One region of the Streptomyces spororaveus genome, then DNA from elsewhere that is predicted to be linked to it. Evidence: riboswitches for the same ligand, from Rfam matches in the RefSeq annotation. Region 1 holds a riboswitch; the other holds the start of a gene.
The links. Region 1 has a riboswitch for cyclic di-AMP ahead of Sspor_RS10040 (LysM peptidoglycan-binding domain-containing M23 family metallopeptidase). Riboswitches for the same ligand answer to the same signal wherever they lie in the genome.
Positions count from the first base shown of each region.

Region 2: another riboswitch for cyclic di-AMP. It lies ahead of Sspor_RS13285 (M23 family metallopeptidase); the one in region 1 lies ahead of Sspor_RS10040 (LysM peptidoglycan-binding domain-containing M23 family metallopeptidase).

Region 1 is NZ_BNED01000005.1:1,603,447-1,607,875, forward strand. Features, by position in the region: gene Sspor_RS10030 (MBL fold metallo-hydrolase) at 1-298, opposite strand, end outside; gene Sspor_RS10035 (SGNH/GDSL hydrolase family protein) at 418-1,203, opposite strand; gene Sspor_RS10040 (LysM peptidoglycan-binding domain-containing M23 family metallopeptidase) at 1,367-2,326, opposite strand; cyclic di-AMP (ydaO/yuaA leader) riboswitch at 2,329-2,504, opposite strand; gene Sspor_RS10045 (tyrosine-protein phosphatase) at 2,820-3,611, shown strand; gene Sspor_RS10050 (aspartate aminotransferase family protein) at 3,650-4,429, opposite strand, start outside.
Region 2 is NZ_BNED01000005.1:2,376,579-2,381,007, forward strand. Features, by position in the region: gene Sspor_RS13275 (HPr family phosphocarrier protein) at 1-113, shown strand, start outside; gene Sspor_RS13280 (GntR family transcriptional regulator) at 408-1,085, opposite strand; gene Sspor_RS13285 (M23 family metallopeptidase) at 1,280-2,083, opposite strand; cyclic di-AMP (ydaO/yuaA leader) riboswitch at 2,097-2,255, opposite strand; gene Sspor_RS13290 (M16 family metallopeptidase) at 2,473-3,840, opposite strand; gene Sspor_RS13295 (M16 family metallopeptidase) at 3,861-4,429, opposite strand, start outside.

The DNA of each region.
Region 1 (4,429 bases):
AGGTCAGCCGCAGGCCGCTCACGGGCGGCTTCGCCAGGTCCGCGAGGGTCGTCGGGTGGACCGGGATCGGCGCCGCGGGACTGCGCCGTACCCGCTGCTCCCGGTGGAAGTAGATCTTGGCGAACTCCGCCATCGAACCCGAGGGCCTGTTCCGGGCCCCGACCGGGTTCTGGAACACGCCGTCCGCGAAGTTCGGAGAGCGGCGGATCCGCTCCAGCCGGGCACCGGACGGGTCCGCACCGAAGGCTTCGGGCCGCAGGGCACGCAGCCGCGGACGCAAGGGACGGGAGCCGGTCAAAGCGCCTCCAGGGAGGATCGGGTCAGAATGGTCGTCTCTCTACGACCATGCAACGCACACCGGCCCCGAAGGATTCCGCTTCCGGCTCCCGCGCCCGCGCCCGCCGGGCCGGGCACCCCCTAGAGCGGCAGCAGGTCCGGCCGCTTCGCCTCCACGTGGTCCCCGGAGGACTCGCCGCGCAGCCGCCGGCCGATCCACGGCACGAGGTGGTCGCGCGCCCACTGGATGTTGTCCCGGGTCACGTCCACCGAGCCGCGCGGCCGCTGCGGGGGCCACGGCTGGTCGGGGTCGGCCGGCACGTCCAGTCCGAGCACCTGCGCCGCGCGCAGCGCGACCCGCGTGTGCCCCTCGGGTGAGAGGTGCAGCCGGTCCGCGTCCCAGGCCCGCCGGTCCTGTACGGATTTCAGCGACCAGAGGTCGAGCACCGGGCAGTCGTAGCGGTCGGCGATGGCGCGGACGTGCGCGCTGTACGTCGCCACCTTGCCGCGGAGGTGCTTGAGCACCGGCACGCCCCGGGTGTCGAAGCCCGTGGTGATCATGACGTGGCCCACGGCCCCGGTGAGGTCGGCCACGGCCGCCTCGAACCGCTCCGCCACGTCGTCCGGGTCGGTGCCGGGCCGGATGATGTCGTTGCCGCCCGCGCAGAAGGTCACCAGGTCCGGTGCGAGGGCCTTGGCTCTCGGAAGCTGGTCGGCCACGATCTGGTCGAGGAGCTTCCCCCGCACCGCCAGATTCGCGTACCGGAAGTCGTGCTCTTCGCGCTGATCGGCCAGGAGCACGGCGAGCCGGTCCGCCCAGCCGAGATAAGAATCCCCGGGTCCCGGGTCCCCCACGCCTTCGGTGAAGCTGTCCCCGATCGCCGCGTACGAGCCGATGGTCTTGAGTTTCGTCGTCGTCGCTGCCACGAGAACCCATACTTCACTCCCGCAAGCAACCTACGCCAACGTAATGAGGGGTTGACGGACCGTGATCTGTACCACGTGGGAGATAAGGAATAAGTACACGTGAGGCCGGGACCCCCCTCGGGTCCCGGCCTCACGCGGGTCGGCGGTCCGACGGCGGGTGCCGTCAGAGGCTCGCGCCCTTGGAGCGGAGGTAGGCGATCGGGTCCATGTCCGAGCCGTAGGACGGGGTCGTGCGGATCTCGAAGTGGAGGTGCGGGCCGGTCGAGTTGCCGGTGGAGCCGGAGAGGCCGATGGCCTGTCCGGCGGTGACGCTCTGGCCGGAGGAGACGGAGAGCTGCGACATGTGGGCGTACTGGGAGTACTTGCCGTCCGCGTGGCGGATGACGACCTCGTTGCCGTACGAGCCGCTCCATCCGGCGGAGACCACGGTGCCCGCGCCGACCGCCTTGACGGTGGTGCCCATGCTCGCGATGAAGTCGACGCCGGTGTGGTAACCGCTGGACCACATGCTGCCGGCGACCTTGTACTGGGTGGAGATGCCGCCGCTGACCGGGGCCACGAAGCCGCCGCCCGACTGCGGAGCGGCGGCGGGGGCCTCGGCCCGGGCCTCGGCGGGGGCCTGCTGCGCCGGGGCGGGCCGCTCGGCCTGCTTGCGGGCCGGCTTCGGCGCGGGCTGCGCGGCCGGCTCCGCGTCGGCCTCCGGGGCCGGGGCCGCCTCGGCCTCGGACTGCGCCGCCTCGCCCGGACCGCCGAGGTTCAGCTTCAGGCCGGGGTGGATCAGCGAGGGGTTGCTGCCGACGGCCTCGCGGTTGTCGGCGTACAGCTGCTCCCAGCCTCCGGACAGGTGGCGCTGCGCGGCGATCTTGGAGAGGTAGTCGCCCGGCACGACGGTGTAGACGGTCGGCGCGGCCTGCACGGCGGCGGGGGCCGCCTGGAGAGCGGCGGGGGCCTGCGGCGCGACCGCGGGGGTCACCGCGGTCGCGGTGGCCGGGGCGCCGGCCGCGTGCGCGCCCGCGGCACCGATGAGCGGCAGCGCGAGGGCCGCGCCACCGGTTCCGGCGACGGCGAAACCGCGGGAAAGGGAGAGGGACTTGGGACGGCGGTGCTTACCCTTTGCAGGCATGACGAATTCCTCTCCGGCGCCTGCGAGGTGAGCTGTCGGGTTCGGACTGGAGATGTCCGGCCGTACATGTACGAGCCATGAACGACTTCACCCCGAGCCGTCCCGGCGAAAAGATCTCCGGGCCGGCGGCTTACCTGGTTCCCCCGCTCCTGCCGCACGAATAGGTCGGATGCGGTTTCCGGGAGGCGGCAGGATTTGGCGGTCCACCCGGATCGATCGCGAAGGTAATCCCTTGCGGCCACAGGGAACAAGCCATGAATTCCCTGACGGAATACCAGGCATGAGGGACCGACGGAATTACCGTCACCCTCCGTCCATTCGGCAGCGCCAACAGCCGCTCCGACGGGGCCATTCGCCCTTAGCGATCAGGCACTCACGGTCACCGTATGATCTGGCTCACGGGGACGTGCCCGATCTCGCCTCCGGATATGGCAAGTTGGCGCCAAACAGTGTAATTCGGACAGAGGGCCCACGACGTGGCGGAGGAGTTGCTTTGACCCAGCAGATACAGGAGCCGGAGCTGTCCGGAGTGCGCAATTTCCGCGATGTGGGCGGATTGCCGACTTCTGACGGACGAACGGTCAGGGCGGGACGACTGTTCCGAAGCGGACATCTCGCACATGCCACCGAAAGCGACGTGGCTTTCCTGGCCTCGCTCGGCCTCCACACCGTCTTCGACTTCCGCAACGGTGCCGACCACGCGCTGGAGGGGCCGGACGTCGAGCTGCCCGGCGTCCGGAACGTCAACATCCCGCTCTCGGACCCGGCCGACGGGCGGGAGTTCTGGCGGCTGGTCCGCGACGGCGACCTCGTCCAGCTGCGCGAGATCCTGGGCGACGGCAAGGCGGCCGCCCGGATGTCGAACTCGTACCGCGGGATCATCCGGCAGCGCACCGCCGAGCACGGCCGGGTCCTGCACGCCCTCGCCGAGGACAGCGTCCCCGCACTCATGCACTGCGCGGCCGGCAAGGACCGGGCCGGCCTGTCGATCGCCGTCACCCTGCTCGCCCTGAGCGTCGAGCGCGAGGCGATCGTGGCGGACTACCTGGAGTCGAACGCCCCGCACCGCCGCTACCGCGTGCGCCGCACCGACGAGTCGGCGTCCGCCCGCTCCCCCGAGGTGATGGAGCTGCTCGCGCCGCTCTTCGACGCCCGCGCCGAGTACCTGGTGGCGGCCTTCGACACCATCGACGAGATCTGGGGCGGGGTGGACCGCTACCTGGCGGAGGGCCTCGGGCTGACGCCCGAGACCCTCGACAGGCTGCGGGACCGGCTCCTCGCCTGACCGGCCGGGGCCCGGTCCCCCGCGGGGTGGGCGGGCCGTCAGCGCGTGGCGACGGCCTGCTTCACCAGCGTCCTGCCGAAGTCCCAGATCAGCCCGGACCCTCCGTGCGCCTCGTCCATGACCTCGCGGAAGGCCCCGACGAACCGGTCCACGTCCCCCTCGTCCACGATCAGCGGCGGGATCAGTTTGATCACCTCCAGGTGGTCCCCCGAGACCTGGGTGAGGATCCGGTGCTTCTGCAGCAGCGGCACCACGACCATCTGCGCGAAGAGCCCCTTGCGGGCCGCCTGCAGCATGGTCCACCGGCTGCGCAGGCCCAGCGAGGACGGCCGGCCGAACTCGATGCCGATCATCAGCCCGCGCCCCCGCACCTCGTGCAGCAGCTCGTACTCGTCCACGAGCGCGGCGAGACGCCCGCGCAGCAGATCACCCATGGCCCGGGCGTTCGCCACGACCTCCTCGTCCTCCATGACGGACAGGACCGCGAGGCCCGCCGCCATCGCCTGGGCGTTGGAGCCGAAGCTCGCGGAGTGCACGAGCACCCGGTCCATGGACGAGTAGACCTTCTTGAAGATCCAGTCCTTGCCCAGGGTCGCGCCGACCGGGACGTATCCGCCCGACAGCGCCTTCGCCACGCACACCAGGTCCGGCTCCACGCCCGGCTCGTGCTGGTACGCGTAGAAGTCGCCGGTACGCCCGAGGCCGGTCTGCACCTCGTCCGCGATCAGCAGCGCCCCCCGCCGGTGCAGCATCTCCTGAGCGGCGAGCAGGAACCCGGGCGGGGCGGCCAGGACCCCCTTGCCCTGGATCGGCTCGAC
Region 2 (4,429 bases), 770 kb from region 1:
AGGGCGGCGAGGAGATCGTCCTCGCCTCCGAGGCCGAGGGCGCGGACGCCGCGCTCGACCGTCTCGCGAAGCTGGTCGCCGAGGGTCTCGAGGAGCTCCCCGAGACCGTCTGACCCTTCGGGTTCGACCGTTCGACCCCCCGCGCGAAGCCGCGGCCCCCGGACCGGGGGCCGCGGCTTCGCCGTTCCACGGGCCGGCCGCCGCCCCGGGCCCTGACGGACGCCCCCGCGGGAAACGGGAACCGGGAACCGGGGAAATACCGCCGGCCTCAAAGGGGTGCCACCCGGATTCCGCGCATGCCGAATTCAGCCGGGCTGGAATTCCGTACGGATAATGGGCCCGCCGCAGAAACCGACCGGCCGCGCACAGGGAATTCCGGCGGTCCCACCCTTTGTATACGGCTCCTGTTAATGCCGGCCGCTCGGCATGTTTACGGCAGGTTGCGAAGTGCTCACCGCCGGGCGGAGCCGCAGCCGGTGCGCGCCCACCGCCCGGTCGGTGTGGAGCGCGGTCAGCGCCCGCGCCCGCTCGGCGTCGCCGCGCGCCACCCCGTCCACGATCGCCCCGTGCTCCGCCCAGGACTCCGCGGGCCGGACCGGCGCTTCCACCACGTACATCCACGCGATCTTGTGCCGCAGCTGCGTGAGCAGCGCGATCAGGCCGGGGCTGCCGGAGGACTGCGCGAGCGTCTCGTGGAACCAGCCGCCCAGGGACCGCAGGTCCTCTCCCTGCCCCCGCCTGGCCCGCTCCTGACCCAGCCTGACCAGCCCGCGCAGCACCTTGAGGTGCGCGTCGGTGCGCCGCCGGGCGGCTCTCGCGGCAGCCAGCGGCTCCAGGAGCATCCGCAGCTCCAGCAGGTCCGCGGCCTCCTGCTCGGTCGGCTCGGCCACGCAGGCCCCCGCGTGGCGCCGTGTGGTCACGAACCCCTCGGACTCCAGGGTCCGCAGGGCCTCGCGGACCGGGACGCGCGAGACCCCGTACCGGCGGGCCAGCACCTCCTCGGTCAGCCTTCCGCCCGGCTCGAACACCCCGGAGACGATGTCGTCGCGGATTGCTGTGCATACCGCGTGCGCAGGAATACGCAAGACCGAACCTCCGCCTATTTCCGACTGCCAGCCTCATTGCACGCACATGCGCGCGCTGCGACTCTATTGCAACACAGAATAATTTCCGAGAGCGGCCGGAAATCCGAAACATTTGCACAAAGACGCAACATACGAAGACCCCGGCTCGGGGAGCCGGGGTCTTCGATGAAGCGGTGAGGCGGTGCGCGCCGGGGTCAGACGCTGACGCCGTGCGAGCGCAGGTACGCGATCGGGTCGATGTCCGAACCGTACTGCGAGCCCGTGCGGGCCTCGAAGTGGAGGTGCGGGCCGCTGGAGTTGCCGGTGGAGCCCGACAGGCCGATCTGCTGGCCGGGGGTGACCTGCTGGCCGACGGAGACGTTCAGCGAGGTCATGTGCCCGTACTGGGTGTACGTACCGTCGTTGTGCTTGATGACGACGTTGTTGCCGTACGCCCCGCCCCAGCCGGCCTCGACGACGGTGCCGAGACCCACCGCGTGGACCGACGTGCCGGAGGCGGCGTGGAAGTCGATGCCCGTGTGGCTGCCGGAGGACCACATGCCGCCGCCCGCGTGGTACTGCGTGCTGACGTACGAGCCGTCCACCGGGGCGACGAAGGTGTTGAGGCGCTTGCGCTCCTCCTCGCGGGCGGCGCGCTCGGCGGCCTCGCGCTCGACCTTCGCCTTGGCCTCGGCGACGCGCTTGGCCTCGGCGGCCCGCTGCTTCGCGTCGGCCTCGGCCTGCGCCTTGGCGGCGTCCTGCTCGGCGACGCGGTGCTGGGACTCGGCCTGGTCGGCGATGTCACCCGCGAGGTCCTCGGCGACGACCACGGCGCCCAGGCCGTTGTCCTGGCCGATGGTGCTGCTGTGGTTGTCCGCGGCGAAGGCCGGGGCGGCGAGGGAGCCGACGACGCCCGTGGTGGCGATCGCGGCGATACCGGCGTAACCGGCGGTCTTCTTGCTCAGGCGGCTGGAACCACGGTGCTTACCGGAACCAGCGGGACGACTGCCAAACGCCATGAAGGGTTTGATCCTTTCCTTCCTTCTCGCCTACCGGGTTAGCTGACGGGTTCGGAGCAGGAAGGTCTCCTACGGGCCTCCTCTTGCGAGGGGGTCCGATTCACCCCAGGGACTCATGTGGGTCCCCGGCTCCCCAGGCTCGCGCCTGACGGGGACTCGGCGATCGCTGCCCGGTGCCGCGGGTGCGGCGGGCACAACTGACGGACAGCACGGCCGACGCTAGGCGGATCATCAGTCAATCGCCAAACAGACGCGGCTTTTTGTTGCGTACGCCACACCGCATACAAGCAACCTCACCACTAAACAGACAAAAGGGGTTCTGGTGACCAAGTCACCAGAACCCCTTGCTGAAACCTTCAGCCGGCCCTCAATCGGCCGTCGTCCGACGGTCAGTTGGAGACGACCGTCACCTCTCCGATCCCGAGGGCCCGCACGGGCTCCTCGATGACCGCCGCGTCGCCCACCAGGACGGTGACCAGCCGGTCCGCGGGGAAGGCCTGGACGACCGCCGTGGTCGCCTCCACCGTCCCCGTCGCGGCGAGCTGGGCGTACAACTGCGCCTGGTAGTCGTCCGGCAGCTCCTGCTCGACCTGGTCGGCGAGGGTGCCCGCGACCGAGGCCGCCGTCTCGAACTTCAGCGGGGCCACGCCCACCAGGTTCTGCACGGCCACATCGCGTTCGGCGTCGGTCAGACCGCCCTCCGCGAGGGTGCGCAGCACCTTCCAGAGGTCCTCCAGCGCCGGCCCGGTGTTCGGGGTGTCCACCGAGCCGCTGATGGCGAGCATCGAGGCACCCTTGCCGTCCGCGGTGGAGCGCAGCACCTGGCCGAAGGCGCGTACGCCGTAGGTGTACCCCTTCTCCTCGCGCAGCACCTTGTCCAGGCGTGAGGTGAGGGTGCCGCCCAGGCAGTACGTGCCCAGCACCTGGGCCGCCCACACCCGGTCGTGGCGGTCCGCCCCGATCCGGCCGATCAGCAGCTGCGTCTGGACCGCGCCGGGCCGGTCCACGATGACCACGCGGCCGGTGTCGTCCGCGGTCACCGGCGGGACCGGCAGGGCCGCGGCGGTGTTGCCCGTCCAGGTGCCCAGGGTGTCCGCGAGCACGGCGTCCAGGTCGATGCCGGTCAGGTCGCCGACGACCACCGCGGTGGCGGTGGCGGGGCGTACGTGGGCCTCGTAGAAGGCGCGTACGGCGGCCGAGTCGATCCGGGCGACCGTCTCCTCGGTGCCCTGGCGCGGCCGGGACATCCGCAGGGTGGCCGGGAAGAGCTCCTTGGAGAGCTGCTTGGCGGCGCGGCGCTGCGGGTTGGCCAGCTCGTGCGGGATCTCGTCGAGCCGGTTGCGCACCAGGCGGTCGACCTCGGCGTCGGCGAAGGCCGGGGCGCGCAGCGCCTCGGCGAGCAGACCCAGCGCCTTGGGCAGCCGGGAGGCCGGGACCTCCAGCGAGACCCGCAGGCCCGGGTGGTCGGCGTGGGCGTCCAGGGTGGCGCCGCAGCGCTCCAGCTCGGCCGCGAACTCCTCGGCGGAGTGCTTGTCGGTGCCCTCGGAGAACGCCCGCGCCATGATGGTCGCCACGCCGTCCAGGCCCTCGGGCTCGGCGTCGAGCGGGGCGGCGAGGTTGACCTCGACCGCGACGACCTGCTGGCCCGGCCGGTGGCAGCGCAGCAGGGTCAGCCCGTTGGACAGCTGTCCGCGCTCGGGGGCCGGGAAGGCCCACGGCTGCGGCTCGCCGGCCTGCGGCTGCGGGTGGAAGGTCATCGTGACGGCTGCCGTGTCGCTCACTGCTCCGCCCCCTCGTTCTCGTCGGAGTCGTCGGACTCTTCGTGCTGGTCGGACCCGTCGGCCGCGAGCGGCTCGTAGACGAGCACCGCGCGGTTGTCCGGGCGCAGCCTGGCCGCGGCCACGGCCTGCACCTCCTCGGCGGTGACGTCGAGGACGCGCTGGACGGCGGTCAGCGCCAGCTGCGGGTCGCCGAACAGCACCGCGAAGCGGCACAGTTCGTCGGCGCGCCCGGCCACCGTGCTCAGCCGGTCCAGCCACTCGCGCTCCAGCTGGGCCTGGGCGCGCTCCATCTCCTCGGCCGTCGGGCCCTCGGCGGCGAACCGCGCGAGCTCCTCGTCCACGGCCGCCTCGATGGCGGGGATCTCGACCCCGCTGGAGGTCTTGACGTCCAGCCAGCCCAGAGAGGGCGCCCCGGCCAGGCGCAGCATGCCGAAGCCGGCCGCTACGGCCGTCTGGTCGCGGCGGACCAGGCGGTTGTGCAGCAGCGAGGACTCGCCGCCGCCCAGGATGGTGAGCGCCACGTCGGCGGCGTCGCACTCGCGGGTGCCGTCGTGCGGCAGCCGGT